4 regions of the Cupriavidus sp. GW821-FHT07C08 genome follow, and region 1 is predicted to be linked to each of the others. Evidence: predicted binding sites of a transcription regulator. Region 1 holds the regulator's gene; each other region holds the start of a gene.

Evidence for each region. Region 1 encodes FNR, which switches genes on or off when oxygen is low (the NO sensors DNR and NnrR bind a similar motif). Its sites were predicted from a motif close to TTGATNNNNATCAA; they were not measured.
Region 2: AC07UK_RS19925 (fatty acid desaturase) is a predicted target of FNR. The motif match lies at 4,035-4,048, and genes of this name have one in related genera.
Region 3: paaA (1,2-phenylacetyl-CoA epoxidase subunit PaaA) is a predicted target of FNR. The motif match lies at 4,485-4,498, and genes of this name have one in related genera.
Region 4: hemN (oxygen-independent coproporphyrinogen III oxidase) is a predicted target of FNR. The motif match lies at 3,036-3,049, and genes of this name have one in related genera.

The regions. Positions count from the first base shown of each region.
Region 1 covers NZ_JBWKQZ010000001.1:525,478-532,771, forward strand. Annotated here, with positions in the region: gene rluB (23S rRNA pseudouridine(2605) synthase RluB) at 1-389, opposite strand, end outside; gene scpB (SMC-Scp complex subunit ScpB) at 395-1,249, opposite strand; gene AC07UK_RS02570 (sulfite exporter TauE/SafE family protein) at 1,819-2,577, opposite strand; gene fnr (fumarate/nitrate reduction transcriptional regulator Fnr) at 2,656-3,381, shown strand; gene AC07UK_RS02580 (hypothetical protein) at 3,443-3,688, opposite strand; gene AC07UK_RS02585 (membrane protein) at 3,685-3,894, opposite strand; gene ccoG (cytochrome c oxidase accessory protein CcoG) at 3,939-5,387, opposite strand; gene ccoP (cytochrome-c oxidase, cbb3-type subunit III) at 5,461-6,378, opposite strand; gene AC07UK_RS02600 (cbb3-type cytochrome oxidase subunit 3) at 6,381-6,542, opposite strand; gene ccoO (cytochrome-c oxidase, cbb3-type subunit II) at 6,546-7,208, opposite strand; gene ccoN (cytochrome-c oxidase, cbb3-type subunit I) at 7,227-7,294, opposite strand, start outside.
Region 2 covers NZ_JBWKQZ010000015.1:158,544-165,837, forward strand. Annotated here, with positions in the region: gene uraH (hydroxyisourate hydrolase) at 117-470, shown strand; gene AC07UK_RS19915 (urate hydroxylase PuuD) at 502-1,710, shown strand; gene AC07UK_RS19920 (TMEM165/GDT1 family protein) at 1,864-2,439, opposite strand; yybP-ykoY riboswitch at 2,554-2,703, opposite strand; gene AC07UK_RS19925 (fatty acid desaturase) at 2,761-3,936, opposite strand; gene guaD (guanine deaminase) at 4,122-5,444, opposite strand; gene AC07UK_RS19935 (adenosine deaminase) at 5,521-6,576, opposite strand; gene xdhC (xanthine dehydrogenase accessory protein XdhC) at 6,632-7,294, opposite strand, start outside.
Region 3 covers NZ_JBWKQZ010000009.1:67,975-75,268, reverse strand. Annotated here, with positions in the region: gene paaN (phenylacetic acid degradation protein PaaN) at 1-684, opposite strand, end outside; gene paaE (1,2-phenylacetyl-CoA epoxidase subunit PaaE) at 743-1,819, opposite strand; gene paaD (1,2-phenylacetyl-CoA epoxidase subunit PaaD) at 1,839-2,354, opposite strand; gene paaC (1,2-phenylacetyl-CoA epoxidase subunit PaaC) at 2,360-3,115, opposite strand; gene paaB (1,2-phenylacetyl-CoA epoxidase subunit PaaB) at 3,126-3,407, opposite strand; gene paaA (1,2-phenylacetyl-CoA epoxidase subunit PaaA) at 3,462-4,448, opposite strand; gene paaX (phenylacetic acid degradation operon negative regulatory protein PaaX) at 4,580-5,521, shown strand; gene AC07UK_RS13925 (1-aminocyclopropane-1-carboxylate deaminase) at 5,552-6,568, opposite strand; gene AC07UK_RS13920 (Lrp/AsnC family transcriptional regulator) at 6,761-7,276, shown strand.
Region 4 covers NZ_JBWKQZ010000033.1:17,298-24,591, forward strand. Annotated here, with positions in the region: gene AC07UK_RS31250 (UvrD-helicase domain-containing protein) at 1-1,775, shown strand, start outside; gene AC07UK_RS31255 (ABC transporter substrate-binding protein) at 1,799-2,911, opposite strand; gene hemN (oxygen-independent coproporphyrinogen III oxidase) at 3,110-4,588, shown strand; gene AC07UK_RS31265 (c-type cytochrome) at 4,662-5,555, opposite strand; tRNA gene AC07UK_RS31270 (tRNA-Arg) at 6,019-6,094, shown strand; gene AC07UK_RS31275 (DUF1294 domain-containing protein) at 6,167-6,742, opposite strand; gene arfB (alternative ribosome rescue aminoacyl-tRNA hydrolase ArfB) at 6,904-7,294, shown strand, end outside.

The DNA of each region.
Region 1 (7,294 bases):
CCTTCGGCCCTGGCCGCGCGGTCCACCTTGTCTGCCTTGCTGGTGCCCTGGCCGCCCTGGCTGCTCTGGCCGCCCTCGCCCTGCCCCGTCTTGCGCTTGCCGCGGCCGCGCTGGCCACCGCGCGCGCCGCCCGCCGCCTGTGCGGCGCCCGCTTCACCGGCATCGGCCTGGCCGCCGGCGCTGGCGCCTTCGGCGCCCTCGCCGCGGTCCTGCGTTGCCTGGCGGCGCGATGCCACCAGGTTCCTCAGCCCGCGGCGCAGCCCCTTGCGGCGGGGCGCGGCTTCGCTGCCCGATCCGGGTTCTGCGGCGCCGGTGTCGGCGGGTGCGCCCGCATTGCGGGTGTCTTGCTCAACGGAATCAGACAAGATATTCACTATCGGATGTTGCATGTTGTTCAGTTCGGCACGCGCTCGTCGTGCTCGCTCGGGTGCGGCGGGGTGCCGTTGTCCGGCAAATCGCCCCGCGCCCCGTCCGGATTGGGTGCGGCTGGTTCGGTGGAAGCGGCCTCGGCGGCATCGTCGGCTGCAGCTTGCAGCGGTTGCACGTCAAAGCCATTGGCGCCTTGGTTGACCGGGTCGGTCGTCCCGGCTTCGTTTGCGACGGATGCTTCGGCCACATCCGCTGCCTGCGCGGCGGGGTCGGCAAATGCTTCTTCGTCGGCACTGGCTGCCTTGTTTGCAGCCAGGTCTTCAAAATTGATGGCCTGCTGTTCAAGCAGGGTTGCCTGCGCCTGCGCCTGGGCGTCTTCCAGCGGCGGCAGCTCATCCAGCGTACGCAGGCCAAGATCGTCCAGGAATGCCTTGGTGGTCGCATACAGCGCCGGCCTGCCCGGCACGTCGCGGTGTCCGATCACCTCGATCCAGCTGCGGTCCTCAAGCTTCTTGACCACTTCCGTGCTGACCGTCACGCCGCGGATTTCCTCGATATCGCCGCGGGTCACCGGCTGCCGGTAGGCAATGATCGCCAGTGTTTCCATCACGGCGCGCGAATATTTTGGCGGCTTTTCGGGATTCAGCCGATCGAGGTATTCACGCATTTCCGGCCGGCTCTGGAAGCGCCAGCCGCTGGCCAGGGCCACCAGTTCCACGCCGCGCGGCCGCCAGTCCTGGCGCAGTTCATCAAGCAGCACGCGGATGGTGTCTGCGCCGACGTCATCGTCAAACAGCCGCCGCAGATCATTGACGCGCAACGGTTCCTGCGCGCAGATCAGCGCCGTCTCGAGGACGATCTTCGCCTCTTGGGTATTCATGTTGATGGTGTGCAGCCTGTCTTTGCACCTGCTCCCGGACGGATCCGGGGCACCGGAGATTTTGGATACAGCGGTACGAAAGCCACCGCCATCTCATTGCGCAGCTAGCCGGATACCTGCTGCATCCAAGCCGTGCACTTCCCTATCTTTGCATCGAATTGCCGGGTCATTCCGGCAGGAGATCGTTCGCGTGCCGTTATGGATCGGCCAGCAAACCTCTTGCGTAGCGCGCCCGCACATATCGGACGTCGCTGTCAGCGAACTGAAGGCCTCGGACGCAAGAAAAACGGGTATCGGGAGCAAGGCCGGCATCGCCAACACCGCAGTGCCAGCCGGACTTTTGAACCAGATCTTTTGAACCGGATGGACTGCGGGGACGGGACGGGCATCGAAAACCTTCCGCTTCCCCTGCCCTGAACGCGCCTTCTGGTAGGAAGGCCGCCTGGCGCTGCTCGCCCGCTGCTTACCGCGGCTCATATTACGCCGCGCGATACCGCAATGTTGGCGATTGTATGGCATTCCCGCCCCCGCCTGCAACCATCATCCGTTGTCCGGGCGGCGCCGGCGCCTCAGAACACCAGGCAGAATCCATGCTCGGCCAGCGAATGTGGCAGCAGCACCGCTCGCGCAATGCCAAGGCCGCCGAACGCCATCACCGCCAGGCCGGCCCCAAGGCGCACGCGGGGACGTCGCGACAGCGTACGCAAGTAGCCCGATAGGCCGGAAAGCACCAGCAGGTTAGGCAGCGTGCCGAGCCCGAACACGCCCATCACGAGTGCGCCGGACGCCGCGTTGCCCGCCAGCAGCGCCAGCGTAAGCGCCCCATAGACCATGCCGCACGGCACCAGCCCCCACGCCACGCCCATGCCATAACGCCGCGCCATGCCGCCGCGCGCCCGCACAAACGGCGGCATGGCGCCTGCCAGGCCACCCAGCCGCCGCGCCACCGCTGCGCTGGCGCGCGCCGCCAGGCGCTCCAGCCAGTTGACAGTAAAAGTATTGCCGCGCAGCAACCGCCAGCCCGACCACAGCAACATGACGCTGCCCGCCCCGAACAGCCAGCGCTGCACCGGCAGGTAGTCCTGCTTCCACGCCGACGCACCGATCGCGCCTAGCGCGGCACCGAGCAGCATATAGGTCGAGATCCGGCCCAGGTGCATAATCAGCAACTCGCCCAGCCAGGCGGCGCGGCTGGGCACCAGACTGATCGTCGCCGTCTCGCCGCGGCGTTGCTCCACGGCCAGCGCCACGCCGCCGCACATGGCGGCGCAGTGGACCCCGCCAAGCAAAGCCAGCAGAAAAACGCTGATCAGCACGCCAAATGTCAATTCTTACTCCCTACCGCATCACATCGCACGGTAAAATGTCCTAATCGCGCCCTCGCTGCCATTTCTAGCAGGTTCCAATTGCTCACCTCCATTCCCATTACCGAGATGTCGCCCCGCTGCTCCACCTGTGCAATGGGGCAGCTGTGCCTTCCGGTCGGCATGTCGCAGCAAGACCTCGCCAAGATGGACACGCTGGTACAGGAACGCATCCGTGTGCACAAGGGTGAAACCCTGTATCGCATGGGCGATCCGCTCACCGCGGTCTATGCCGTGCGCTTTGGCACGCTCAAGACCCACGTCACCACTGAAGACGGCCGCTCGCAGATTACCGGCTTCCACCTGCCCGGCGAAATCGTCGGTCTCGACGGGCTGGGCGAGATGCAGCATGCCTCCGATGCCGCCGCGCTGGAAGATACCGAAGTCTGCGTGGTCCGCATGAGCGAACTGCAGGCCCTGTCGGCAGACCTGCCATCGCTGCAACAGCAGTTCCTGCGCCTGATGGGCAAGGAAATCACGCACGACCAGCTGATGCTGGTCACGCTGGGCTCGATGCGCGCCGAGGAACGCCTTGCCGCCTTCCTGATCAACCTCTCTGAGCGCCTGTCTGCGCGCGGCTATTCGGCGTCCGAGTTCGTGATGCGCATGAGCCGCGAAGAGATCGGCAGCTACCTGGGCCTGAAGCTCGAAACCGTCAGCCGCCTGTTCTCCCGCTTTGCCGAAGCCGGCCTGATCCAGATTCGCCAGCGCCACGTCAAGCTGGTGGACATCGACGGCATCAAGCAACTCTACAGCCGCTCCTGCTAAGCGGCCAAGCGCTGCCAGTGCCGCATCCGGCCATGGCAGCGCAGACCTCACGCCAGTCCGCTCATTCCAGTTCGTCGGTATCGCTGAGCCGCGTCGGCATGGTGTAGAGCGTCAGTCCGCTGGACAACGCGCAGAACACCCAGGCCATCAGGAAGCCGATGGTGTAGACCGATTCGCGGGACGCTTCGATCGGCTGGCCGAAGAAGTTCAGGTCACCGGGATCCACCACCGAAAACACCGTCGCGGTCGCAAAGCCAGCCATCAGGAACGCCGGCCAGAGTACCCACATCAGCCAGCGCAACCTCATGGCTGCCTCGCTGCGGCAGCCTTGGGCGGCGCGGCATCGGCCTTCTCCACCACCAGGCCATGGCGCGTTGCACCCTGCACCGGCATGTCCGGATGCGTGGACGCCAGCCAGATCGTCACGCCGCACGCCACCATCGCCACCAGCGGGCCGCTCATCAATAGCCACGGCCACGGCTCCTTCCACCACGGATTGCCTTGCTGACTCATCTTGCCCCCTTCATCTTGACGACTAAGTCCGCGTCTGCCTAGCTTCACAAATCGCGCGGCACGATGAAACTGGTGGATTGCCGGATTTCGGCCTGCCCCCGCTCCGTGCCTTCGCTCGTCACTGTCACGTTGATCTTGTGCGTGCCCCGCGCCGCGGCCTCGATCGGCACGCGGATCCGGATCGGCAGCAACCGGTTGGACGTCGGCGCCAGCGATTCGGCCTGCTTGTCGTACTCCACCTTCAGGTTCTTCAGCTCGTCGCTGTCGGCGCGCACGCTGATCTTCATCGGCGCTTCGGTGGTGTTGATCAGCTGCAGGCGATAGACGTTCTCGATCCAGCGGCCTTCCACTTCACGGCCGAGCGCACCACGGTCGCGGATGATGTCGACCTTCAGCGGCGTGCGCAGCGCGATCGACGCCATGAAGCCGCCCAGCAGCACCACCCAGATCACGGAATAGATGATGACGCGCGGACGCAGCAGGCGCTTGCGCGATGCCGCCGCGGACAAGGCCTTGCGCATCGCGTTTTCCGAGGTGTACCGGATCAGGCCGCGCGGATAGTCCATCTTGTCCATGACCTGGTTGCAGGCGTCGATGCAGGCGCCGCAGCCGATGCACTCGTACTGCAGGCCGTCGCGGATATCGATGCCTGTCGGGCACACCTGTACGCAGATGCTGCAGTTGACGCAGTCGCCAAGCCCCGCCTTGTAGTGGTCGGTCTTGCGCGACCGGCTGCCGCGCGGCTCGCCGCGGCCGACGTCGTAGGTCACGACATAGGTATCGCGATCCACCATCACGCTCTGGAAGCGCGCATACGGGCACATGTACTTGCACACCTGCTCGCGCATGAAGCCCGCATTGCCCCAGGTGGCGAACGCGTAAAACAGCATCCAGAACGACTGCCACGGCCCCAGCGACAGGCTGAGCACCTCGCCGCCCAGACCGCGGATCGGCGCGAAATAGCCGATGAAGGTAAAGCCGGTCCAGAGCGCAATCAGCACCCACAGGAAGTGCTTGGTCGCCTTCAGACGGAACTTGCGCAGGCTCCACGGATCGCCATCGAGCCGGATGCGGGCGATGCGGTCGCCTTCGACCCGCCGCTCGATCCACATGAAGATCTCGGTATAGACTGTCTGCGGACAGGCATAGCCGCAGAACAGCCGCCCCGCGATCGCCGTGAACAGGAACAGCGCCAGCGCCGAGATCACCAGCAGCACCGCCAGGTAGATCACATCCTGTGGCCACAGCACCAGCCCGAAGATGTAGAACTTGCGCGCGCCAAGGTCGAACAGCACGGCCTGGCGGCCATTCCATTGGAGCCAGGGCGTGCCGTAGTAGATCAGCTGGGTCAGGATCACCAGCCAGACCCGCCAGCTGGAGAAGGCGCCCGTCACCGAGCGCGGGTAGATCTTGCGGCGGACCTCGTAGAGCGTTTCGTCAGAGGTCTCGCCCGGCGCAGCGGCCGACCGTTGCAGGTCGGCCGCCCGGGCCATTTCTTCGGTCCCGGGTGCATTCATGGGCATGCTCTCCCGCGAGCCACCAGCGCCCGCTCACATGAGTCGTCGGTCATTGCCCGGCTCCACTCCCGATGTTGGACAAACCCCAGATATAGGCCGTCAGCATCCGGATGCGTTCAGGCGTCAGGATCTCCTCATGCGCGGGCATTTTGTTGTTGTGGCCCTTCAGGATGGCGTCGACGATGCTGCCTTCCGAGCTGCCATACAGCCAGACGTTGTCCGACAGGTTGGGCGCACCGAGCGCCTGGTTGCCCTTGCCGCCGGCGCCGTGGCATGCCACGCAGGTCGTCTTGAAGGTGCCCTCGCCACGCGACGCACGGATCGGGTCCGACGACAGCCCCGACAGCGAGCGCACGTATTGCGCCACGTCGCCCGCCTGCTTGGCGTCGATGGTTGCGGCAAACGGCGGCATCACGCCATTGCGGCCCTTGGTGATGGTCTGCTGGATGATGTCGGGTTCGCCGCCATAGAGCCAGTCGTTGTCCGTCAGGTTCGGGAAGCCGCGGCTGCCGCGCGCGTCCGAGCCATGGCACTGTGCGCAGTAGTTCAGGAACAGGCGCTGGCCGATCTCGCGCGCCTGCGGATCCGCCGCCACCTGCTTGACGTCCATCTTCAGGTACTTGGCGTAGATCTCGTTCTGCATCTTCTCCTGCGCCGCGCGGTGTGCGGCAAGTTCGCCCTGCGTGGAAGACTTCAGCACGCCGGCATACGAACCCAGCCCTGGGTATAGCACCAGGTAGGCCAGGCTGAAGATGCACGCCAGCAGGAACATCCACATCCACCAGCGCGGCAGCGGGTTGTTCAGCTCGCGCAGGTCACCGTCCCAGACATGGCCGGTGTCTTCAGTGCCGCCGGCGGTCTTGGTGACCTTGCGTTGCGAGAACAGCAGCCACACGCACCAGACGATGCCGACGAGCGCGATGGCGGCAATGTAATAACTCCAGAATTCGGAAATGAAATCGCTCATGGCTAGGTCCGGCTCGATGTTGTCGTAGTTTCGTCAGGCAGCGCGAACGGCAGCATGGCGGATTCCCGGTTGGCGGCCTGCCGGCCGGCGGACCAGGCCCACCAGCAGATCCCCAGGAAGACGACCATCGACACGACGGTCGCAATGGCAGTGATCATGGCCATGGCTTACTCCTTGGGTGCCGCGGCCGCGGCGGAATCCACGCGCACGTTGCGGCGGTTGGTGCCCAGGCCTTGCAGGTAGGCAACCAGCGCATCCTCTTCGGTCTTGCCCTTGAGCTCGTCCGGTGCCTTGGCGATCTCGGCATCCTTGTACGGCACGCCCAGGCGCACCAGCGCGCGCATGCGGGCCTGGATATCGTTGGTGGGCAGCTCGGCCTTTTCCAGCCATGGGTACGATGGCATCACCGATTCCGGCACCACGTCGCGCGGATTGCGCAGGTGGATGCGTTGCCAGTCATCCGAGTAGCGCCCGCCCACGCGCGCCAGGTCGGGACCGGTGCGCTTCGAGCCCCACAGGAACGGGTGGTCGTAGACCGACTCGCCCGCCGTGGAGAAGTGGCCGTAGCGCTCGGTCTCGGCCTGCAGCGTGCGGACCTGCTGCGAGTGGCAGCCGACGCAGCCTTCACGGATATAGATATCGCGGCCCATCAGCCGCAGCGGCGAATACGGGGTGATGCCCGGATCCGGCTCGGTGGTGGAGTGCTGGAAGAACAGCGGCACGATCTGGACCAGACCCGCAATGCTGACCACGAGGATCGTGCAGATGATCAGCCAGCCGATGTTCTTCTCCAGCGTTTCGTGGGAAAAGAAGCGTTGTTTGTCGGACATCTTTCTATCCTGGATTGATCAGTGGGCAGAGGCAGGGATGCTGGCCGGGATCGGCGCATCCACGGCGGGCTTGCCGACGATGGTCT
Region 2 (7,294 bases), on a different contig from region 1:
GCACCACCCAGCGCCGGGATGCGTTACCAGACGTACCGAGCGGGCACCATTCCCACCAATGGTGCTAGTGAAGGCAGCGGCGCCCCTCACAACCCAATCGCCTAAGGAAAAACACGATGGGACGCTTGACCACACACGTACTCGACACCGCTGCCGGCACGCCCGGCAAGGGCATGTCGGTTACTCTTCATAAGATTGTCGACAATCGTCGCGAAACCCTGAAGACAGTCGTGACCAACCACGACGGCCGTTGCGACCAGCCGCTGCTGGAAGGCGCGGACTTCGCCGTTGGCGTGTATGAGCTGGAATTCGCTGCGGGCGACTACTTCCGCGCGCAAGGCACGCAGCTGCCCGAGCCGGCTTTCCTGGACGTGGTGCCCCTGCGCTTCGGTATTGCCGATGTCAACGCGCACTACCACGTGCCCCTCCTGGTTTCGCCCTGGTCGTACTCGACCTACCGCGGCAGCTGAAGCGGTGGCATAGGGAAACAGGAGACAAGACATGGAAGGCTATATTCTCGACTGGGCCAATCTGCTGCTGCGCTGGGTGCACGTCATCACGGCGATCGCGTGGATCGGCTCCTCGTTCTATTTCGTCTGGCTCGACAACAGCCTGACCCGTCCCACCGATCCTGACCTGCAGGAGAAGGGTGTCGGCGGCGAGCTGTGGGCCGTGCACGGCGGCGGTTTCTACAACCCGCAGAAATACCTGACCGCGCCCAAGACGCTGCCTGAGAACCTGCACTGGTTCTACTGGGAGTCGTATTCCACCTGGATGACCGGCTTCGGCCTGCTGGTGGTGCTGTACCTGTTCAACGCCAGCACGTTCCTGATCGACAAGAACGTCTACGACATGTCGCCTGGCGCGGCGGTCGGCCTGGCGCTGTCCTACCTGGCCGCGGGCTGGGTGGTCTATGACGTGATCTGCCGCGTGTTCGGCAAAAGCGACAAGACCGTGGGCGTGCTGGTGGCGATCTACGTGGCCGTAGCTGCCTACGTGGCGTGCCACCTGTTCTCGGGCCGTGCGGCGTTCCTGCTGACCGGTGCGATGATCGCCACCATCATGAGCGCCAACGTGCTGGTGTGGATCATCCCGGGCCAGCGCAAGGTGGTTGCCGCGCTGCGCGCAGGCCAGCCGGTCGATCCGGTCCATGGCAAGAACGCCAAGCAGCGCAGCGTGCACAACACGTACTTCACGCTGCCGGTGCTGTTCGCGATGCTGTCGAACCACTACAGCATGACCTACAGCTACAAGTACAACTGGGCCGCGCTGATCCTGATCATGCTGGCCGGTGTGCTGATCCGCCAGTTCTTCATCCTGAAGCACAAGGGCAAGATCAACGTGGCCTGGCCCGCGGCCGGCGTTGCCGTGCTGGCCGTGGTCGCCGTGCTGATCGCACCGCAACCGCGCCCGGCCGTGGCCAAGGCAGAAGGCGGTGACGCCGCCGCCACCGTCAGCTTTGCCAAGGTGCAGGAAGTGCTGAACGCGCGCTGCGTGCAGTGCCACGCCGCGCAGCCGAAGATGATGCCGACCGCGGCCAAGGGCATCAAGCTCGACACCGCGGAAGACATCAAGGCCCACGCCCAGCTGATCTACCAGCAGGCCGTGCAGCAGAAGGCGATGCCGCTGGGCAACGTGACGCAGATCACCGACGACGAACGCGCCCTGCTGGGGCAGTGGTTCGAAGGCGGTGCCAAGACCACCAACTAAGGCTGTGAAAAGCATCAGGGCCGGCGCGTGCAGCCGGCCCGCGAAATCCGAGCATCGGTGATCGACGGTCCGGAGGGTTGTGCAGTTGGCAATCGTCAGTACCGGACCGGCGAGGGTTTGAACGGGGCCTTGCGCCCCGTTTTTTTTCGGCGACTATCCGCCGATATTCAGCAGCGCCAACACCCCCAGCACCAGGAAAATCCCCGCCGCGATCTTGTGCACCAGCGCGATCGGCATCTTGTTGGCAAACTTGTCGCCAAGCAGGACCGCCGGCGCATTGGCGACCATCATGCCGAAGGTGGTGCCGGCCACCACGGCAATCACCGCATCGCTGAAGCGCGCGGCCAGCGCCACGGTGGCGATCTGGGTCTTGTCGCCCATCTCGGCGAAGAAGAAGGCCACGATGGTGGTGCCGAGGATGCCGAGGGCGCCCTTGACCGGCTTGGCCTGTTCGGCGTCGTCGAGCTTGTCGGGGATCAGCATCCATCCCGCCATCGCGATAAAGCCCAGGCCCAGGATCCAGCGCAGCAGGCTTTCGCCCAGCACATGCGTGATCCAGCCGCCGAGCGCGCCGGCAAAGCCATGGTTGAACAGCGTGGCGATCAGGATGCCAAGGATGATGGGGATGGGCTTGCGGTAGCGCGCGGCCAGCACCAGCGACAGCAATTGCGTCTTGTCGCCCATTTCAGCGAGGGCGACGATGCCTGTGGAGACGAGGAAGGCTTCCATTTTGGTTTTGTGGGGTAACCGGGCCGCAATGCATCGCGAGATGCCAATGACGCATACCTTTCCCGGCCCGGCCAGAAAGGTATGGTCATCGGTCTCGCCAGGCTGGACGCTGCCGGGTCCGTATCAGTACACGGCCGGGCGGGTCCGGAGCTGCGCACGCCATAACCGCAAGCGGTCAAGTCTGTTGACGTACGCCCCTGTCTCCCGGAATCCGCATTGCGCGGCGCGGTGAGAGCAGGGCGGCTACTCCCCAATGGAGGCGGCAATTATAGCGGCAGCGGGGGCAGGCGTCCACCTGCCCCCGCCACGTGGCCTGCACTCTCAGGCGGGTACAGGCGCGTTGTCGCTGGTCTGGCGGCCGCGGAAATCGGTCCAGCACAGGGCCTTGAAGTCATAGAGCTTGCAGCGGCGCGCAGTGTCGAAATACCAGCGCCAGGAGAAGTTCTCGATGATGATGCGGCCCGGCAGCGCATGCTCCAGCAGCGCCTGGGCGCGCTTGAGGCGGTACAGCGGCACGCTCATGTCGACGTGGTGCGCGGTGTGTTCCATGATGTGGTGCAGCGCCGCGCCGATGCCGTGGCGGAAGCGCAGGTGCACGGTGGTCGAGACAAAGGGCTGCGCCTTGGCCCACATGGCCTTGGTGTCATACCAGGCCACGCTGGTATGGGTGTGGTGCACGTACAGCACGAAGCCGACTGTGACGTTCCAGACCAGGAAGGGCAGCACGAAGCCGGCACCGATGAGCATCCAGACGGACTGGTCCGTGGCCAGTGCCAGGCCAGCCAGCGCGCCGATCCAGGCCAGCCCGAATGCGGCTACCAGCACACAGTCGCCGGTGAAGATCGGGCGGCGCGTGGCCATCTGGCGCTTGCTCGGGAAGAACATCTTGCACCACCAGATTTCCACCAGGTAGTACAGGCCCGGGCCGAAGCCGGTGCGGTAGATGCGCTCCATCACGCGGCGCCAGCGCGGCAGCGCGTTGAATTCTTCCAGCGAGTAGGGCGCCCAGACGAAGTCGAAGCCCTTCAGGTTGGTGTAGCCGTGGTGCACCACGTTGTGGCCGACTTCCCACAGGCTGTACGGCGTCAGCGAGGGCAGGAAGGTGAGCCGGCCCAGCCACTTGTTCAGGCCGCGGCGCGGGGTCAGGCTCTGGTGGCAGGCATCGTGGCCGATGATAAACAGGCGCGCGATGATCAGCCCGGCCAGCACGCCCAGCGCCAGCTTGGCGGCCCAGTGCTGCGCCAGCACCACGCCGGCCAGCACGGCGCCGAACAGCAGGTAGTCGAAGGCGAACAGCAGCAGTGCGCGCGGGGTGCTGCGCTGGCCCAGCGGGATCAGCCAGCCGCGGATGATCTTGCGCGAGGGCAGCGGGGCGTCCGGTGCGATCGGCGCCGGAAGCGGGGCGTGGTTGGGCGCACCCTTGCGCGCGGCATGGGGCACATCATGCGGGCCATGGGCGCGCTCAGGGGCGTGAGCGGCGGATTGGGATGCGGTCATGCAGAACCTTCTGATTGCGGTCGGATGGGTATGGGCGCACGGCACGCAGAACGGCCGCGGCGGAACCGCAAGGTTAGAAGGCTTTGTGGGAGACGGTCTTGACGCTCGTCAAGCCGGAGGCGGGGGCGAAGCGGTAAAAGCGCGCCCGCCGCATGGCGGCGGGCGGCTGCTGGCCAGGTGACGGATCAGGCGGCCGGCACGTGGGCGGCCTCGCCCATCACATAGACGCTGTCGATGAGGCGGTCGTCGCCCAGCATGGCAAAGGCGAACAGCTCCTCTTCCAGCGTTTCCGAGCGGTTGCTGCGGCGGGCGATCAGCGGCGTGGCCTTGGGGTCCAGCACGATGAAGTCGGCCTCGCAGCCAACGCCAAAGCTGCCGACGCGGTCGGTCCAGCCCAGCGCCTCGGCCGCGGCGCGCGTGGCCAGGTAGAACATGCGCAGGGCGGTCAGGTAGTAGCCGCCCATGCGCGCCACCTTGTGCGCGGCGTTCATGGTGCGGAACATCGAGAACGAAGTGCCGCCGCCGACGTCGGTGGCCAGCGTCACGTTCAGGCGGTTGGCGTCGGACTGGTGGAAGTCATAGAAGCCGCTGCCCAGGAACAGGTTGGAGGTGGGGCAATGCGCCACCGCGGCACCGCTGTCGGCCAGGCGCCGGCGGTCGCCCTGGTCCAGGTAGATGGCGTGGCCGTACATAGCGCCCGGGCGCAGCAGGCCGTAGCGGTCGTATACGTCCAGGTAGCTGCGCGCGTCCGGGAACAGCTCGGCGACCCATTTGACCTCGTCGCGGTTCTCGGCCACGTGGGTCTGGATAAAGGCGTCCGGGTAGGCGCGCGCCAACTCGCCGCAGGCGGCCAGCTGCGCCTCGGTCGAGGTCGGGGCAAAGCGCGGCGTGATGGCGTAGGCCAGACGCCCCTTGTTATGCCAGCGCGAGAGCAGGTCGGCGGAGTCCCGGGCGCCGGTCTCGGCCGTATCGCGCAGGAATTCCGGGCAATTGCGGTCCATCATCACCTTGCCCGTGACCATGCGCAGGTTGCGCGCCTCGCTTTCGGCAAAGAGGGCCTCGGCCGAGGCCTTGTGCACCGTGCTCCAGACCACCGCGCTGGTGGTGCCGTTGCGCAGCAGTTCCTCGGTGAAGAAGCCGGCCACGCCGCGCGCGTAGTCGGGGTCGGCAAAGCGGCGCTCTTCGGGGAAGGTGTAGGTCTCGAGCCAGTGCAGCAGGCCCGGCGACGGCGACGCGATCATGTCGGTCTGCGGGTAGTGCACGTGGGTGTCGATAAAGCCGGGCACGATCAGCTTGCCGCGGTGATCGACGATCTCGGCGTCGGCCGGAATTCGCGCAGCCAGCTGCGTGTAGTCGCCGGCGGCGGCGATGCGCCCGTTGGTGACGATCAGCACCCCGTCGTCCCAATACTGATACGCGTCCTCATGGAATTGCGGATCGCGCAGGAAATGCAGCACGCGGCCGCGAATGGCACGGGTGAGGGAGTCAGTCTTGGGATTGGTCGTCATGGTTTGTCTCTTGTGGCCGGCCCGCGCGGAACGGCATGGTTCAAGCAGCGGGCCGGGCTATTGGCATGCGCCGCGCTCAGGCCGCTGAGGTCGTTGCGGGCGGGGACTTGGGCGGGCTCGACCAGAAGTGGTCGACTTCCGCCAGGAATTCGGCCTTCTGCATGGCAGGCAGGAAGGCCGCTTCAAAACTGTTGCGGGCAAGCTTGTGGGCATCGGCCGCGTCCAGCGGCAGCGCGTCGAAGGTGGCTTCCCAGTTGGCGTTCATATAGCCGCCGAAGTAGGCCGGATCGTCCGAATGCAGCGTGATCACCACGCCGGCATCGAGCATGCGCTTGAGCGGGTGGTCGCGCAGGTCCGGGTAGACCTTGAGCTTGACGTTGGACAGCGGGCACACGGTCAGCGCCACGCGCTCGCGCGCCAGGCGTGCCACCAGCGCCGGATCGTCGATGGCGCGCACGCCGTGGTCGATGCGCTGCACCTTGAGGATGTCGAGGGCGTCGGTGACGTATTGCGCCGGACCTTCCTCGCCCGCGTGGGCCACCAGGTGCAGGCCCAGCTCACGCGCCTTGGCAAATACGCGCGCGAACTTCTCGGGCGGGTTGCCTTGCTCGGACGAATCCAGGCCCACGCCGACAAAGCGGTCGCGGTAGGGCAGCGCCGCTTCCAGCGTGGCGAAGGCGTCTTCCTCCGGCAGATGGCGCAGGAAGCACAGGATCAGGCTGCTGGAGAAGTCATATTCGGTGCGCGCCTGGGCCAGGGCATCGGCGATGCCGTCGATCACCACGCCGATGGGCACGCCGCGCGCGGTATGGGTCTGCGGATCGAAGAAGATCTCGGCGTGGCGGACGTTGTCGGCGACGGCGCGCTTGACGTAGTCCATGGTCATGTCGAAGAAATCTTCCTCGGTCAGCATCACGCTGGCGCCGGCGTAGTAGATGTCCAGGAACGACTGCAGGTCGGTAAAGGCGTAGGCGGCGCGCAGCGCCTCGACGCTGGGGTAGGGCAGCGCCACCTGGTTGCGCTGCGCCAGCCGGAAGATCAGTTCCGGTTCAAGCGTGCCTTCGATATGCACATGCAGTTCGGCCTTGGGAGTGCGGCGGATCTGTTCCGCGAGCGCGGCATCGATGGTCATGGGGGCCTCGTTTCTGGGCATTTCTGTGCCTGCCGGCGGGGCCGGCGGCACGGGTTCAGGGATGCACCGCCTCCGGGCGGCCCAGACGCAGCGCGGCAAGGCGCTGTTCGCGGACCTGGAGCAGCTGGGCGACGATGGCTACCGCAATCATAGCCGGAGCCTTGTCGGTAATCCCGGGAACCCCCATGGGGCATGTCATTTCCGCAAACCGGGCCGGGTCGATGCCGTGCTCGGCCATGCGGTGTTCAAAGCGCGCGCGCTTGGTCTTGGAACCGATCAGCCCGAAGTAGGCAAAGTCGGTGCGCTTGAGGATTTCCTCGCACAGGGTCTGGTCCAGCGCGTGGCTGTGCGTCATGACCAGGAAGTAGCTGCCGGCGGGCGCCTGCGCCACTACCGCCTCGGGCGTGTCGCTGGCCTCGGCCTCGACATTGTCGGGCAGCCCGCCGGGGAAGAGCGTGTCGCGCTCGTCGACCCAGTGCACGCGGCACGGCAGCGTGGCCAGCACCTTGACCAGCGCATGGCCGACATGGCCGGCGCCGAACAGCACCACGTGCATGGTGTCGGGCACCAGCGTATCGGTCCAGCTGCCGTCGGCGTGCAGCGTTACGCCGGGGAGCACGGCATGGCTGTCGCCATGGGTGATCGCGCCGCTGGCCGGCACCTGCCGCTGCAGTGCCTTGCCGGCGGTGAAATTGCGTTCGACCGCGTCAAGCCAGTG
Region 3 (7,294 bases), on a different contig from region 1:
CACCACCGCGTTGCCGGTCGCCAGGCTGGCGAACAGGCCGGGATAGCCGTTCCAGGTCGGGAAGGTGCAGCAGCCGATCACCAGGCCCACGCCGCGCGGCACCACGCTGTAGCGCTTCTCCATGCGCAGCGGCTCATTCTTGCCCTGCGGCTTCTCCCAGATGGCCTGCTTCGGGATGCGGCGCATTTCGTCCCAGGCGTAGGCCACTGCCTCCAGCCCGCGGTCCTGCGCGTGCGGGCCGCCGGCCTGGAAGGCCATCATGAAGGCCTGGCCGGTGGTGTGCATCACCGCGTAGGCAATCTCGAAGCTGCGGCGGTTCAGGCGCTGCAGGATTTCCAGCGACACGCCGACCCAGGTTTCCGGCCCGGCCTTGCGCCAGGCCGGCATGCCTTCGGCCACGCCGGCAAAGAGCTGGTCGAGGTCGGGCTTCGGATAGGTGATGCCCAGTTCCGCGCCGTAGGGCGAGACTTCCTTGCCGGCCTGGCCGACGGTGCCCGGCTGCGACAGCGCGAACGGGCGGTTCAGGCGGGCCTCAAAGGCGGCCTTGCCATCGGCGCTGGCGGTTTCGCCGTAGACCCTGGGGCTCGGCATTTCGGTGAACGGGCTCCAGTAGCCGCGCTCGGCAATGGCTTGGGTGGCTTGTTCCAGCAGCGCCTGGTGGCGTTCAAAAAACAGATGGGACACGGCTTGCTCCGGGGGCAGAATGGTTTGTGTATGGGTCGGGACGGCAGCAGGAGACGCCTCAGGTTTCCTGGTCGAAGTCGATCACCAGCTTGTCGCTGACGACGTAGCTCTGGCAGCTGAGGATGAAGCCGCGCGCGACTTCGTAGTCCTCCAGCGCAAAGTTGACGTCCATGTCGACCTCGCCTTCGATGCGCTTGCAGCGGCAGGTCGAGCAGACGCCGCCCTTGCATGAGTAAGGCAGCTCGATGCCTTGCGCCAGCGCGGCATCCAGCACGGTCTCCTTGTTCTTCTCCAGCGTGAAGGAACGCGTGCGGCCGTCCTGGATCACCGTCACCTCGCACTGCTGCTGACCCACCTGCTTGTGCGCATGCGCGGGCGGGCGTGCCGAGGGGATGCTGGTGGCAAACAGCTCGCGCTTGATGCGCGCCTTGTCCACGCCGTTGTCGAGCAGCGCCTGCGACACCTCTTCCATCATCGAATGCGGGCCGCAGATAAAGGCGATGTCGATGTCCTGCGGCTTGACCCAGTGCTTCAGCAAGGCATGGACCTTCTCGCCATCGATGCGGCCGTTGAAGAGGTCGATATCCAGCTGCTCGCGGCTGAGCACGAACACCAGGTTGAAGCGCTGCAGGTAGGTGTCCTTCAGGTCTTCCAGCTCTTCCTTGAACAGCACCGACGACGAGGCGCGGTTGCCGTAGAACAGCGTGAAGCGGCTCTCGGGCTCGGCTTGCATCGTGGTCTTGATGATCGACAGCATCGGCGTGATGCCGCTGCCGGCGGCGAATGCCACGTAGTGCCTCGCTTGCGCGGCAGACAGCGGCACGTGGAAGTGGCCGGACGGCGGCATCACCTCCAGCTTCATGCCGGGCTGCAGCTGTTCGTTGGCCCAGTTCGAGAACAGGCCGCCGTCGACGCGCTTGATCGCCACGCGCAGCTGCTCGTCCTGCACCGCCGAGCAGATCGAGTACGAGCGGCGCACGTCCTCGCCGCCGATGCCGGTGCGCAGCGTCAGGTGCTGGCCCTGGATGTAGCGGTAGGTGTCGGCCAGTTCATCCGGCACGGCAAAGGTCACGGCCACGGCATCGCGGGTTTCGCGGGTGACCGAGGCCACGGTCAGTTCATGGAATTTGCTCATCTCACTACCCCGGTCAGGCTCAGTGCGCCTTGAAGTAATCGAACGGTTCCCTGCAGTCGCCGCAGCGGTACAGGGCCTTGCAGGCGGTCGAGCCGAACTGGCTCACCAGCCGCGTGTGCCGCGAGCCGCAGTGCGGGCAGGCCACCACCAGCGCGGGCGCCGCCTTGCGGCTGATGCCGCTGATGTCGATCACCTGCTGGGCCGGCGGCGCAATGCCGTAGCTGCCCAGGCTGGCCTTGCCGCGCGGCGTCATCCAGTCGGTGGTCCAGGCCGGCGCCAGCTGCGTCCGCACGCGCACGCTGGCGATGCCCTGCGCGGCCAGCGTGCGCTCGATCTCCTCCCGGATCACCGCCATGGCCGGGCAGCCGGAGTACGTCGGGGTGATGGTGATGACGCAGGCGTCGTCCTCCCATGCCACTTCGCGCACGATGCCGAGATCCACCACGGAAATCACCGGAATCTCGGGATCGGGCACCGTATCGAGCCAGGTCCAGACCTGCCCGACCGCCGGGCGTGCGATGGCTTGCGCAGTCATGGCGTTCACCAGCTCGCGCCCGGATAGGCGCGCTGCAGGAATTGCATTTCGGCCAGCAGGTAGCCGAGGTGTTCGGTATGGCGGCCGTGGCGGCCGCCGCTCTGCGACCACGTTCCGGCAGGCAGCCGCAGCGTGGCTTCTTCCAGCACCGCGGCCACATGGCGCTGCCACGGTGCGGCCAGTGATGCGGGATCGGGCACCACGCCGTCCTGCACCAGCGCGGCGTCGCCCGCGTCGGACTCGAACAGCTCACCGCTGAACATCCACAGGTCGTCGAAGGCATCCTGCATGCGGCGGTGGCTCTCTTCGCTGCCGTCGCCCAGGCGCACCACCAGGTCGGCGCTGCGGCGCACGTGGTAGGTCACTTCCTTGAGCGACTTGGCGGCGATCTCGGCGATGCGGGCATCGGTCGAGCGCTGCAGGCCGTCGAGCAGGAAGTAGTGCCAGGTGTCGAACAGGAACTGCCGCGCCAGCGTATCGGCATAGCTGCCGTTGGGCTGCTCCGCGAGCAGCAGGTTGCGGAACTGGTGCGCGTCGCGCAGGTAGGCCAGCTGGTCGGCGGTGCGGCCGGCGCCCTCCACTTCCGCGGCGTAGCCCAGCCACAGCCGGGTCTGGCCGATCATGTCGAGCGCGACATTGGTCAGCGCGATGTCCTCTTCCAGCGCCGGGCCGCGGCCGCACCATTCCGACAGGCGCTGGCCGAGGACCAGCGTGGAGTCGCCGAGGCGCAGCAGGTATTCAAGCTTGTGGTTGTCCATCATGCGGGCCGTATCAGATGTGCTTGACGGCTTCCGGCATCGGGAAGAACGTCGGGTGGCGGTAGACCTTGCTGTTGGCCGGCTCGAACAGCGGGCCCTTGTCGCCGGGGCTGCTGGCGACCACGTCGCCGGCCTTCACCACCCAGACGCTGACGCCCTCGTTGCGGCGCGTATAGACATCACGCGCGTTGTTGATCGCCATTTCGCCGTCGGGCGCGTGCAGGCTGCCCACGTGCTTGTGGGCCAGGCCGTGCTGGCTGCGGATAAAGATCTCCCAAAGCGGCCACTCTTTCATGGCAACCTCCTGTGTCATTGCGTTGGATGGATGGCGGCGCCGCGCGCCGCGGGGTCAGGCGGCGGCCCGCTGCGCCTGCTTGTCGGCATGGGTCACCAGGGCGTCGCGGAACCACGCGCCCTCTTCCCAGGCCTTGACGCGGGTGCGCAGGCGGTCGCGGTTGCAGGGGCCGTTGCCCTGGATGACGTTGTAGAACTCGGACCAGTCGATCTCGCCGAAGTCATAGTGGCCACGCTCCTCGTTCCACTTCAGCTCGGGATCGGGAATGACCAAACCCAGGTACTCGGCCTGCGGCACGGTCTGGTCGACCATCTTCTGGCGCAGTTCGTCGTTGGAGAACAGCTTGATGCGCCATTGCATGGATTGCGCGCTGTTGGGCGAATCGCCGTCGGACGGGCCGAACATCATCAGCGCAGGCCACCACCAGCGGTTGAGCGCGTCCTGCGCCATCTGTTTCTGCTCGGGCGTGCCGTTGCACAACGACAGCAGGATGTCGTAGCCCTGACGCTGGTGAAACGACTCTTCCTTGCACACGCGCACCATGGCGCGCGCATACGGGCCGAACGAGCAGCGGCACAGCGGCACCTGGTTGATGATGGCCGAGCCGTCTACCAGCCAGCCGATCATGCCGATATCGGCCCAGCTCAGCGTCGGGTAGTTGAAGATGCTGGAATACTTGGCCTTGCCGGTGTGCAGGTCGCCCAGCATCTGGTCGCGCGAGACGCCCAGCGTCTCGGCCGCGCTGTAGAGATACAGGCCATGGCCGGCCTCATCCTGGATCTTCGCCAGCAAGACTGCCTTGCGCTCCAGCGTCGGCGCGCGGGTGACCCAGTTGCCTTCCGGCAGCTGGCCCACGATCTCCGAATGCGCATGCTGCGAGATCTGGCGGACCAGGGTCTTGCGATAGGCCTCGGGCATCCAGTCCTTGGCCTCGATCTTGATCCCGGCATCCACGCGCGCCTGGAACTCGCGTTCCTGCGGCTCCATTTCTTCCATGGCGCGAAGCCTCGTCGCTCCTGTCTCCACCAGCTGTGCGTACATCCTTTGCTCCGCTCTTGGTTGCTCTGAATCGGGGTCTTGACCTGCATCAACATCGTTAGCTGCAACGGATGGTAGTGATACAATTTGATTCAATCAATCGGCGTTTGTGTATCACTTCAAGGGGCAGGCCAATGGCGACGTCAGGCACCGATCCGGTTTCCCCGCGCGTGGCGCGGCTGGCACGCGGGCTGAAGCTGGGCGCCAATTCCATGCTGGTGACCTTGTTCGGCGATGTGGTGGCGCCGCGGCCCCAGGCAATCTGGCTGGGCAGCCTGATCCAGCTGGCGGCGCCGTTCGGCATCAATGACCGGCTGGTGCGAACCGCCACCTTCCGCCTGACCGCTGACGAATGGCTGGCCGCGACCCGGATCGGGCGGCGCAGCTACTACGGGCTGTCAGAAGCCGGTTTGCAGCGTGTACTGCACGCCGGCAAGCGCATCTACGCCGGTGAGGCATCCGAATGGGATGGCCGCTGGACCCTGGTGATGGTGCGCGGTGACGTGCGCGCCACGGTCCGGCAGAAGCTGAAGCGGGAATTGCTGTGGGAGGGCTTCGGCGCCATTGCGCCAGGGGTGATGGCCCACCCCAATGCGGACCTCGCCTCGCTGCGCGAAATCATCGAGGCTGCACGCGCGCAGGACGATGTGGCGGTGATGGAGGCAAGCAGCCTCGAGGCGTTTTCCATCCGGCCGCTGCAGGCGCTGATGCACCAGACCTTCAAGCTCGGCGACGTGGCCGCTGCCTGGCAGGCACTGCTGCGCCGCTTTACGCCGCTGGCCGAAGAGGCCGCCGGGCTTGCTCCGGCCGATGCCTTCTTCGTGCGGACGCTGCTGGTGCACGAATACCGGCGCGTGCTGCTGCGCGACCCCAACCTGCCTGAAGCGATGCTGCCGCAAGACTGGCCCGGCCGCACCGCGCGCGGCTTGTGCCACACCCTGTATGGGGCGTTGCTCGACGCCAGCGAAGACTACCTGCACCGCGTGGTGGAAGCGGCGGACGGTTCGCTGCAGGATGCCAACCGGAGCCTGCGCCTGCGCTTTGGGGCCGGCGCGCAGGCTGCCGATGGCAATTAGCCGGGCATCGGGGGAATCCCGCGCACGGACTCACCCGTCCTTGAAGAGGAAGCTGTAGGCGTTCAGTGCCGGCACCCCGCCCAGGTGAGCAAAGAGGACTTTCGATCCTTGCGGAAACTCGCCGCGACGGACCATGTCGATCATGCCCTGCATGGACTTGCCCTCATAGACCGGGTCGGTCATCATGCCTTCCAGCCTGGCGCTGAGGCGGATGGCTTCCAGGGTGCCCGCCGACGGCAGGCCGTATTCGGGGCCGCCATAGCGGGTGTCCAGCACCACGTCCGCTTCAGTGATGTCGCGGCCGAGGCCGACCAGTTCCGCGGTATGGCGTGCGATGCGCAGGATCTGCGCGCGCGTCGGTTCCGGCTTCGCCGATGCATCAATGCCGATGACCCGGTCCGCGCGGCCGTCGGCAGCGAATCCCACCACCATGCCCGCCTGGGTGCTGCCGGTGACCGAGCAGACGACGATGTAGTCAAACCTGAAGCCGAGCTCGGCTTCCTGCTCCCGGACTTCCTCGGCGAACCCTACGTAGCCGAGACCGCCGAGCGGGTGCTCCGAGCAGCCTGCCGGAATCGGGTAAGGCTTTCCGCCCGCCTTGCGCACGCTCTCCATGGCATCTTCCCAGCTTGGGCGAATGCCGATGTCAAACCCTTCGCTGACCAGGCGCACGTCGGCCCCCATGATGCGCGACATCTGGATGTTGCCCACGCGGTCATAGACCGCGTCCGAGTAGTTGACCCAGTTCTCCTGCACCAGCACGCACTTCAGCCCCAGGTGGGCCGCGATGGCGGCAACCTGGCGCGTGTGGTTCGACTGGATCCCGCCGATCGAGACCAGCGTATCGGCGCCCTGCGCCAGTACGTCCGGAATGACGTATTCGAGCTTGCGCGTCTTGTTGCCGCCAAAGGCAAGCCCGCTGTTGCAGTCCTCGCGCTTGGCATAGAGCTCGACCTTGCCACCCAGGCTCTCGCTCAGCCGCGATAGCGGATGGATCGGCGTCGGGCCGAAGGTCAGGGAATGACGCGGAAATTGCTTCAGGTTCATGACTAGCTCCAGGTTGTGGTTGGCATGCGGGCGCGGGGCAGCCGCAAAGCCCGGCATTCGCACGGAAGCTGCGCGACGCCGCATCTGGAATCATCATAAGAAGGCTGAGACGAAAGGTGCTTGCAAAGATCTGCGACTTCTTGCACGATAAAAAGCCCCGAAGCACCATGAAATTCTCTTTATTCCGTAGAAATGGCCACATCCAGAATAAAATTTCGTACGAAATCCGAGACCTCCCCGCAGCCCGCGCCGGTGCTGGATCGCACGGACAAGGCCATCCTCCGCGCATTGCAGCGCGATGCGTCCATCTCCAACCTGGCCCTGGCGGCCAAGGTCAGCCTCAGCCCGCCCGCATGCCTGCGCCGCGTGGAACGCCTGAAAGCGGATGGCCTGATCCGCGGCGTCGTGGCGCTGCTGAACCCGGCTCCCCTGGACGCGGGGATGCTGGTCATCATCGGGGTCGTGCTGGACAGGTCCACGCCCGAGTCCTTCGCCGCCTTTGAGAAAGCGGCGCAGAAGGTATCAGGCTGCATGGAATGCCATGAAGTCACCGGGGAGTTCGACTACATCATGATGCTCAGGACGAAGGACAGCGAGAGCTTCAACCGCCTCCACGCGGAGCAGTTGCTCTACCTGCCGGGCGTGCGGCAGATTCGCTCGTTCATGGTGCTCAAGCAGGTGCTGTCGACGACGCAGTTTCCGATTTGAGGATCGGACTGGATCCGG
Region 4 (7,294 bases), on a different contig from region 1:
ACGTGGGCCTGAAGCCGCAGTTCTCGATCATGGATTCGGACGACTGCTTCGGCCTGATCCAGGAGCAGCTCGGCACCACCGACAAGAAGCTGATCCGCGGCGTGCAGGGCACGATCTCGCTGTGGAAGAACGGCATGGTCGACCCGGAGGCAGCGATCGCGCAGGCCGCCAATGCCGACGAGCACCAGGCCGCGCTGGTCTACCGCAACTACGTGGCCACGCTGCACGCCTACCAGGCGGTGGATTTCGACGACCTGATCCGCCTGCCGGCCGAGCTGTTCGCGCGCAATGAAGCCGTGCAACTGAAGTGGCAGAACCGCCTGCGCTACTTCCTGGTCGACGAATACCAGGACACCAACGCCTGCCAGTACCAGTTGCTGAAACTGCTGGCGGGCGGCTCGCACCTGCGCGCGCCGGCCTTTACCGCAGTGGGCGACGACGATCAGGCAATCTATGGCTGGCGCGGCGCCACGCTGGACAACCTGCGCGGGCTGCAGACCGATTTCCCGGACCTGAAGGTGATCAAGCTGGAGCAGAACTACCGCTCCACCGTGCGCATCCTGGAAGCGGCCAACGCCGTCATCGCCAACAATCCCAAGCTGTTCGACAAGAAGCTGTGGAGCGAGCACGGCATGGGCGACCCCATCGCCATCCACCCGATGAACGACGAGGAGCACGAGGCCGAGTCGGTGGTGTTCCGCCTGTCCGCGCACAAGTTCGAGCGCCGCGCGCAGTTCCGCGACTACGCCATCCTGTATCGCGGCAACCACCAGGCGCGGCTGTTTGAGCAGATCCTGCGGCGCGAACGGATTCCCTATGTGCTGTCGGGCGGCCAGAGCTTCTTCGACAAGGCCGAGATCAAGGACATCTGCGCCTACCTGCGCCTGATTGCCAACCCCGACGACGATCCCGCCTTTATCCGCGCCATCACCACGCCGCGGCGCGGCGTGGGCAACACCACGCTGGAAGCGCTGGGCACCTTTGCTGGCCAGGCCAAGGTGTCGCTGTTCGAGGCCGCGATGATGGGCGGCATCGAAGGCAAGCTGCAGCCGCGCCAGTTGGAGCCCCTGCGCGTATTCTGCGAATCGATGGTGCGGCTGGCCGACCGCGCGGCCAAGGATCCGGCCACCGTGGTGCTGGACGATCTGATGGAAGGCATCCACTACGAGGCCTACCTGTACGACAGCTTCGACGAACGGCAGGCGCAGTCGCGCTGGACCAACACGCTGGAATTCCTGGACTGGCTCAAGCGCAAGGGCACCAAGCCAGAAGGCGCCGAGGGCGAGGAAGCCACCGGCTTCGACAATGCCGACGGCTTCGGCAGCGAAGGCAAGAACCTGCTCGAGCTGACCCAGACCGTGGCGCTGATGAGCATGCTGGAAGGCCGCGAGGAAGACCCCGACGCAGTGCGGCTGTCCACGCTGCACGCGTCCAAGGGGCTGGAATATCCGCACGTGTTCCTGGTCGGCGTGGAAGAGGGCATCCTGCCGCACTGCCGCGAAGACGAGGACATGAGCGACGAGAAGATCGAGGAAGAGCGGCGGCTGATGTATGTCGGCATCACCCGCGCCCAGCGCAGCCTGCATGTCAGCTGGTGCAAGAAGCGCAAGCGCGCGCGAGAGACCTACTCGTGCCAGCCTTCGCGCTTTATCGGCGAGATGAAGCTGGAGGAAGCGCCTGCGCCGGTCGATGAAACCCCGGCGATGAGCCCCAAGGACCGGCTCGGCGCGCTCAAGGCGCTGCTGGGAACCGGCGGCAAGACGGCCCCGGGCTGAGCGGCCTGCGCACGCGCCTGTCCTTACCGCGCGGCTGACGCCGCCAGCGTGACGTACTGCGAGCCGCGCTGCCCGTGCGTGAAGTCGAGCGGAAAATCGCCCACGTCCACGCGCCCCTGCAGCGCCCGCCGCATCTCGGCCGCGCCGCTGCCGCGCGGGCCGGCCAGCGCGCGCGCCAGCCACGCCGCGCCGATATAGCCGGCCAGCGTGGCCGGCGACGGCGGCTCATCCAGGTATTGCTTCATGCGCGCCACGTGTTCCTTCACCACCCGCAGCGTGGCCTGTTGCGGCCCGGGCGCGACCTGGGTCAGCACCATGCCCCCGCTGTAGCCAGCGCCCAGGATCTCGCGCGCGGCGGTGGCGCTGACCGACGACAGCCCGACCAGGAAACCGTACCAGCCCTGCACCGCCAGCGCGCGGCCGAGCCCGGCGTAGGCAAGGGTATCGCCCGCCACGATCACCGCGCCCGGGCGGGTCGCGGCGATGCGCCGGGCGGCGGCCTCGGGATTGGCGTCGAGCGGCACTGCGCGCGTCCCGGTCTGCGCCTCAAGCCGGGCCAGCGACGGGGCAGCGAAGTCCGGCGCCAGGGCCAGCGCGATGCTGGTCAGGCCATAGCTGCGCAGCTGACGTACCGCCGCGTCCAGTTCGGCCTGGTAGTCGGCGCGGGTGAACCAGACGTTGTCGGCCGTCAGCCCAAGGCCCGATAGCGGCGCCACGATCTGCACGCCGCGCCGGCCCAGCTCGGCCGATGCGGCCAGCGCCGGCAACAGCCGGTCGCCGGGGCCGAACAGCAGCTCGGCGAGGTCGGTATCGGCCAGCGACACCGCCTGCGCCAACGCGCGGCGCGGGTCGGGATCGGCGTCGCGGACCACGTGCGCGATGCGCACCGGGCCGTTGCCGGCGTTGACGGCGTCAAACATGACCTTGGCCCCGGCCAGGTAGTCGCGCGCAAGGTCGGCTTGCGCGCCGCCGCGGTCGAGCAGGTGGCCGACCACGACCGTGCGGCGCGCCTGCGTCTGCGCCAGCACTGGCCAGGCGGGCAGGGCCAGTGCCGCGCCGGCGGCGGCAAGCAGGCGGCGCCGTTGCCGGGCCGGTGCTGCCAGGTGGCTGCGCAGCGGTGGGTACGGCGAAAACATCGGAGTCTGGTCGGGAGTTGGCATTGCAGGGGCAGGTGACGCGCGGGCCGGCGGTGGCGCGCAGCGTATCCGCCACACATGACACCAATGTGACGCCCGCCGCCCGCAGGTCCAATGCCCGCGCTTGACGGCGGTCAACGCGCCAGCGGCGGTGCGGCCCTACGATGGGCTATCACACACCCATACCCCCGCGCCCCCATGACTCCGTCTGCCATGACTTCCCCTGCGCCCGACCGCCGCGCGCTGTCCGACTTCCGCGCGCTGGCCGGCCGCATCGACGGCAACGGCCCGCGCTATACCTCGTACCCGACGGCCGACCGCTTCCGCAACGGCCCCGACCTGTCGCTGTACCACGACGCACTGGCCGCCTGCCGGGCCGACGCGCCGGCGCCGCTGTCGCTGTATCTGCATATCCCGTTCTGCGAGAACATCTGCTACTACTGCGGCTGCAACAAGATCATCACGCGCGACCATGGCCGCAGCGCCCGCTACGTCAACTACCTGGGCCGCGAGATGGCGCTGGTGGCAGACCGGCTCGGGCCGCGCCGCCAGGTGCTGCAGTCGCACTGGGGCGGGGGCACGCCGACCTTCCTCGACCCCGGCGAGATGCGCCGCGTGATGGCGCTGCTGCATGAGCATTTCGAGCTGGCGGCCGAGGGCGAGCATTCGATCGAGATCGATCCGCGCCGCGTCGACCACGCCCGCATGGCGCTGCTGGCCGAACTGGGCTTCAACCGCGTCAGCCTGGGCGTGCAGGATTTCGATCCCGAGGTCCAGCAGGCCATCCATCGCATCCAGCCCTTCGAAGAGACCCGCGCCGTGGTGGATGCCGCGCGCACGCTGGGTTTCCGCTCGGTCAGCCTGGACCTGATCTACGGCCTGCCGCACCAGACCGCGGCGCGCTTTGGCCGCACCATCGAGCAGGTGCTGGCGCTGCGTCCCGACCGGCTCTCGGTCTATAGCTACGCGCACCTGCCGCATGTGTTCAAGCCGCAACGCCGCATCGACGAAAACGCCTTGCCGCCCGCGGGCGAGAAGCTCGACATCCTGGTCTCCACCATCGAGCGGCTGAGCGCCGAAGGCTACGTCTATATCGGCATGGACCATTTCGCGCTGCCCGACGACGACCTCGCCGTGGCCCAGCGCGAAGGGCGGCTGCAACGCAACTTCCAGGGCTACTCCACGCACGCCGGCTACGACCAGATCGGACTCGGCATTTCCGCGATCGGTGCGATCGCGGGGCGCTACGTGCAGAATGCGCGCACGCTGGACGAGTACTACGGCGCGCTCGACCACGGCCGCCTGCCGCTGGCGCGCGGCGTGGCGATGAACGCCGACGACCACCTGCGGCGCGAGATCATCGGTGACCTGATGTGCAATGGGGTGCTCGATATCCCGGCGCTGGAAGCGCGCCACGGCATCCGCTTCAGCACGGCCTTTGCGCCCGAGCTGGCCGACCTCGCCGCACTGGGCGCGGACGGGCTGGTGCAATGCGCGCCGGAACGCATCACCGTGACGCCACTGGGCCGGCTGCTGGTGCGGCGCGTGGCGATGGTGTTCGACCGTTACCTGCGCGAGGATGCCGCGCGGCCCGCGGACGCTGGTGCCCGGGCCGCCGCCGCCAACGATGGCGCGCAGCCGGTGCGCTTCGTGCCGCGGTACTCGCGCGTGGTGTAGCGGCCGCGCAGGCGGTACGGACGAAAAAAAGCCCGCGCACATTGCGCGGGCTTTTCGTTTGCAGCGGACGGACTTACTTGGCGGCGCTGGCCATATAGTCCGAGGCGGCGATCACGTCCGCGTCCGGGCCGGCGTAGCCACCCTTGGGCGGCATCACGCCCTTGCCCTTGAGCGCAAAGTTGTGGACCGCGTCCATGCCTTCCTTCAGGCGCGGCGCCCAGGCGGCCTTGTCGCCGAACTTGGGCGCACCGGCTACGCCGGCGGCGTGGCAGGCGGCGCAGACCTGCTCGTAGACCTTCTTGCCCACGTCGGCCGAAGCGGCCGGCGCAGCAGCGGGTGCGGCGGCAGCAGCTGCCGGGGCCGCAGCAGTGGGCGCTGCCGGTGCAGGCGCGGCAGCGGCGGCCGGAGCGGCGGCAGCTTCAGGGGCTGCGGCGGTCGCCGGCGCGGCGGCAGCCGGGGCAGCCGGCTCCGGGAACTTGGCGCCGCCGGCGTCGGCCATGTAAACCACGGCACGGGCCAGTTCATAGTCGGCGTAGTCGTCCGGCGTGGTGCCGGCGCGCGGGGCCATCGCGCCCTTGCCGTTCATCACCGACTTCATCAGGCCGTCAAAGCCCTGGCCGATGCGCGCGGCCCAGTCGCCGGCGTTGGCGTACTTGGGTGCACCCGCTGCGCCGGTGGCGTGGCACGCGGCGCAGATTTCCTTGTAGACCTGCTCGCCCGTCTTGAAGACGCGCGGTGCGTTGGGATCCTTGATTTCGAGCGAGGCGACCGGCTTGATGCGGTCGTTGACGGCTTCCGCCGTGGTGGCAGCCCCGGCGCTTTCCGTCGAGCCGTGTCCGACAAAGTTGACCAGCAGAATGATCACGATGATCGGCACCAGGAAAGCCGCGATCACGACTGCGATCAGCTGCTTCGGGGTTTTGATGGGAGACTCGTGTTCGTCGTGTTCGTTGTGGACGTCGCTCATACAGAACTCTCAGTTTTGCAGGAAACCTTCTGGCCGCTTACGCTCGGCTTGCTTATTCTGGCCCGGTCTTGGTCACTCGCTGACCGCTGTCCGGCCCCCATCCGGACCGCCCGTGCTGCCTGCGGCCCTTGCCTGACTTGGGTCTGTTGCTATTTGCGCGCTGCGGACTGTCTCCCGGACCGGGCCTGATTGTCGCCGACAACAAGCCGCGCGGCCTTGACCCCGGTCGACTCATTGCATCGGCGGTGTGGCGGGCACGATTTGACGCAAATAGCTGGCGATTATAGCGCCAAAGGCCCCCCGCCAGTGCCAAAAAGCGGCGGTTGCGAGACGTTCCCTGAAGCCTCTGGCGGGCCCGCATGGACGGCACGGGGCAAAAGCGGTATCCTATGCGACTTTCCTGCGGCGGCCACTCGCCCGCCGCAACCGCTGTACCCACAAACCGGTTGCAAAACCGTCCTGTGCGCCCGTAGCTCAATGGATAGAGTACTGCCCTCCGAAGGCAGGGGTTGCTGGTTCGATCCCAGCCGGGCGCGCCAAATTTCTTTCCGATATGTAGTGCGGTGTGATGCTGGTCGCGGACACGCGTGCCGGGCCGAAGCCCGAGACCGTCATGCAGCCAGGGCGGTCTTCCATAGCACCATCGCGCCGATGTTCAGCCCGACAGTTCCCCAGAAAATTGCCTGGAACGCCGCCTTGCGGTTCTTGTGCCGAAGCAGATGTTGGGCGGCCAGCGCGCCTGGCCAGCCCCCGCAGAGCGCGAGCAGGTGCAGATGAGCTTCAGGGATGCGCCATGCGTCGCGGCGGGCGCGCGCCTTGTCCTCCGCGTAGGCCAGGAACGCGATGATGCTGGCGAGGAGGCTGGCGATGCCGACCTGCCGGGGCAGATAGCCACCGAGGGCGCAGGCGGTGATGACCACCACGGCCGCGAGGCCGGCCAGCGCTGGCAGCCAGCTTGCCTCTTCGGCCTGCCTGGGCGCGCCGGCGATGGCGACGTCAAGCGCCTGTATCCGGCCATCCTTCCCCCTGGAGAGTTCGAAGCTGACTCGGTCGCCGGGCTTGGGCGTCACGGCGCGCGTTTGCAATGCCGTGATGTGGAAGAAGACATCTTTCGTGTCCGCGTGGACGTTGATGAAGCCGAAGCCCTTCTCGGCATGCCACGATTTGATGCGACCCGCTTTTCGCATATCTTTGCCGCGTGTTGGTATGAGGCAGCAAGTGTAGGCGAAGACCTGCGGCCGGCCACCGTCAGTTCGTGCCGGCGGGAGCCGGGGCGCTTCCCGGCGCGGGTTCCGGCATGCGATCGTCGCCGCGCAGCGGGCGCAGAGGCGCTTGCTATGATGCGGCCATGACCGACGACCTAGTCATCCCCCATCACGAATACCTGATCACGGCGATCCGGGCGCAGGGCGCGGGCGGCCAGAACATCAACAAAGTGTCCAATGCCGTGCACCTGCGCTACGACGTGTATGCCTCCTCGCTCGCGCCCGACCACAAGGAGCGCCTGCTGGCGCTGCACGACCACCGCATCACGCGCGACGGCGTGGTGGTGATCAAGGCGCAGCAGTTCCGCAGCCTCGACCAGAACCGCGACGAAGCGGTGCGGCGGCTGCACGAACTGGTGCGCAGCGTGGCCACGCCGCCGCGCGTGCGCCGGCCCACGCGGCCGACGCTGGCCTCGCGCCGGCGCCGGCTGGACAGCAAGAGCCAGCGCGGCCAGGTTAAATCGCTGCGCGGCC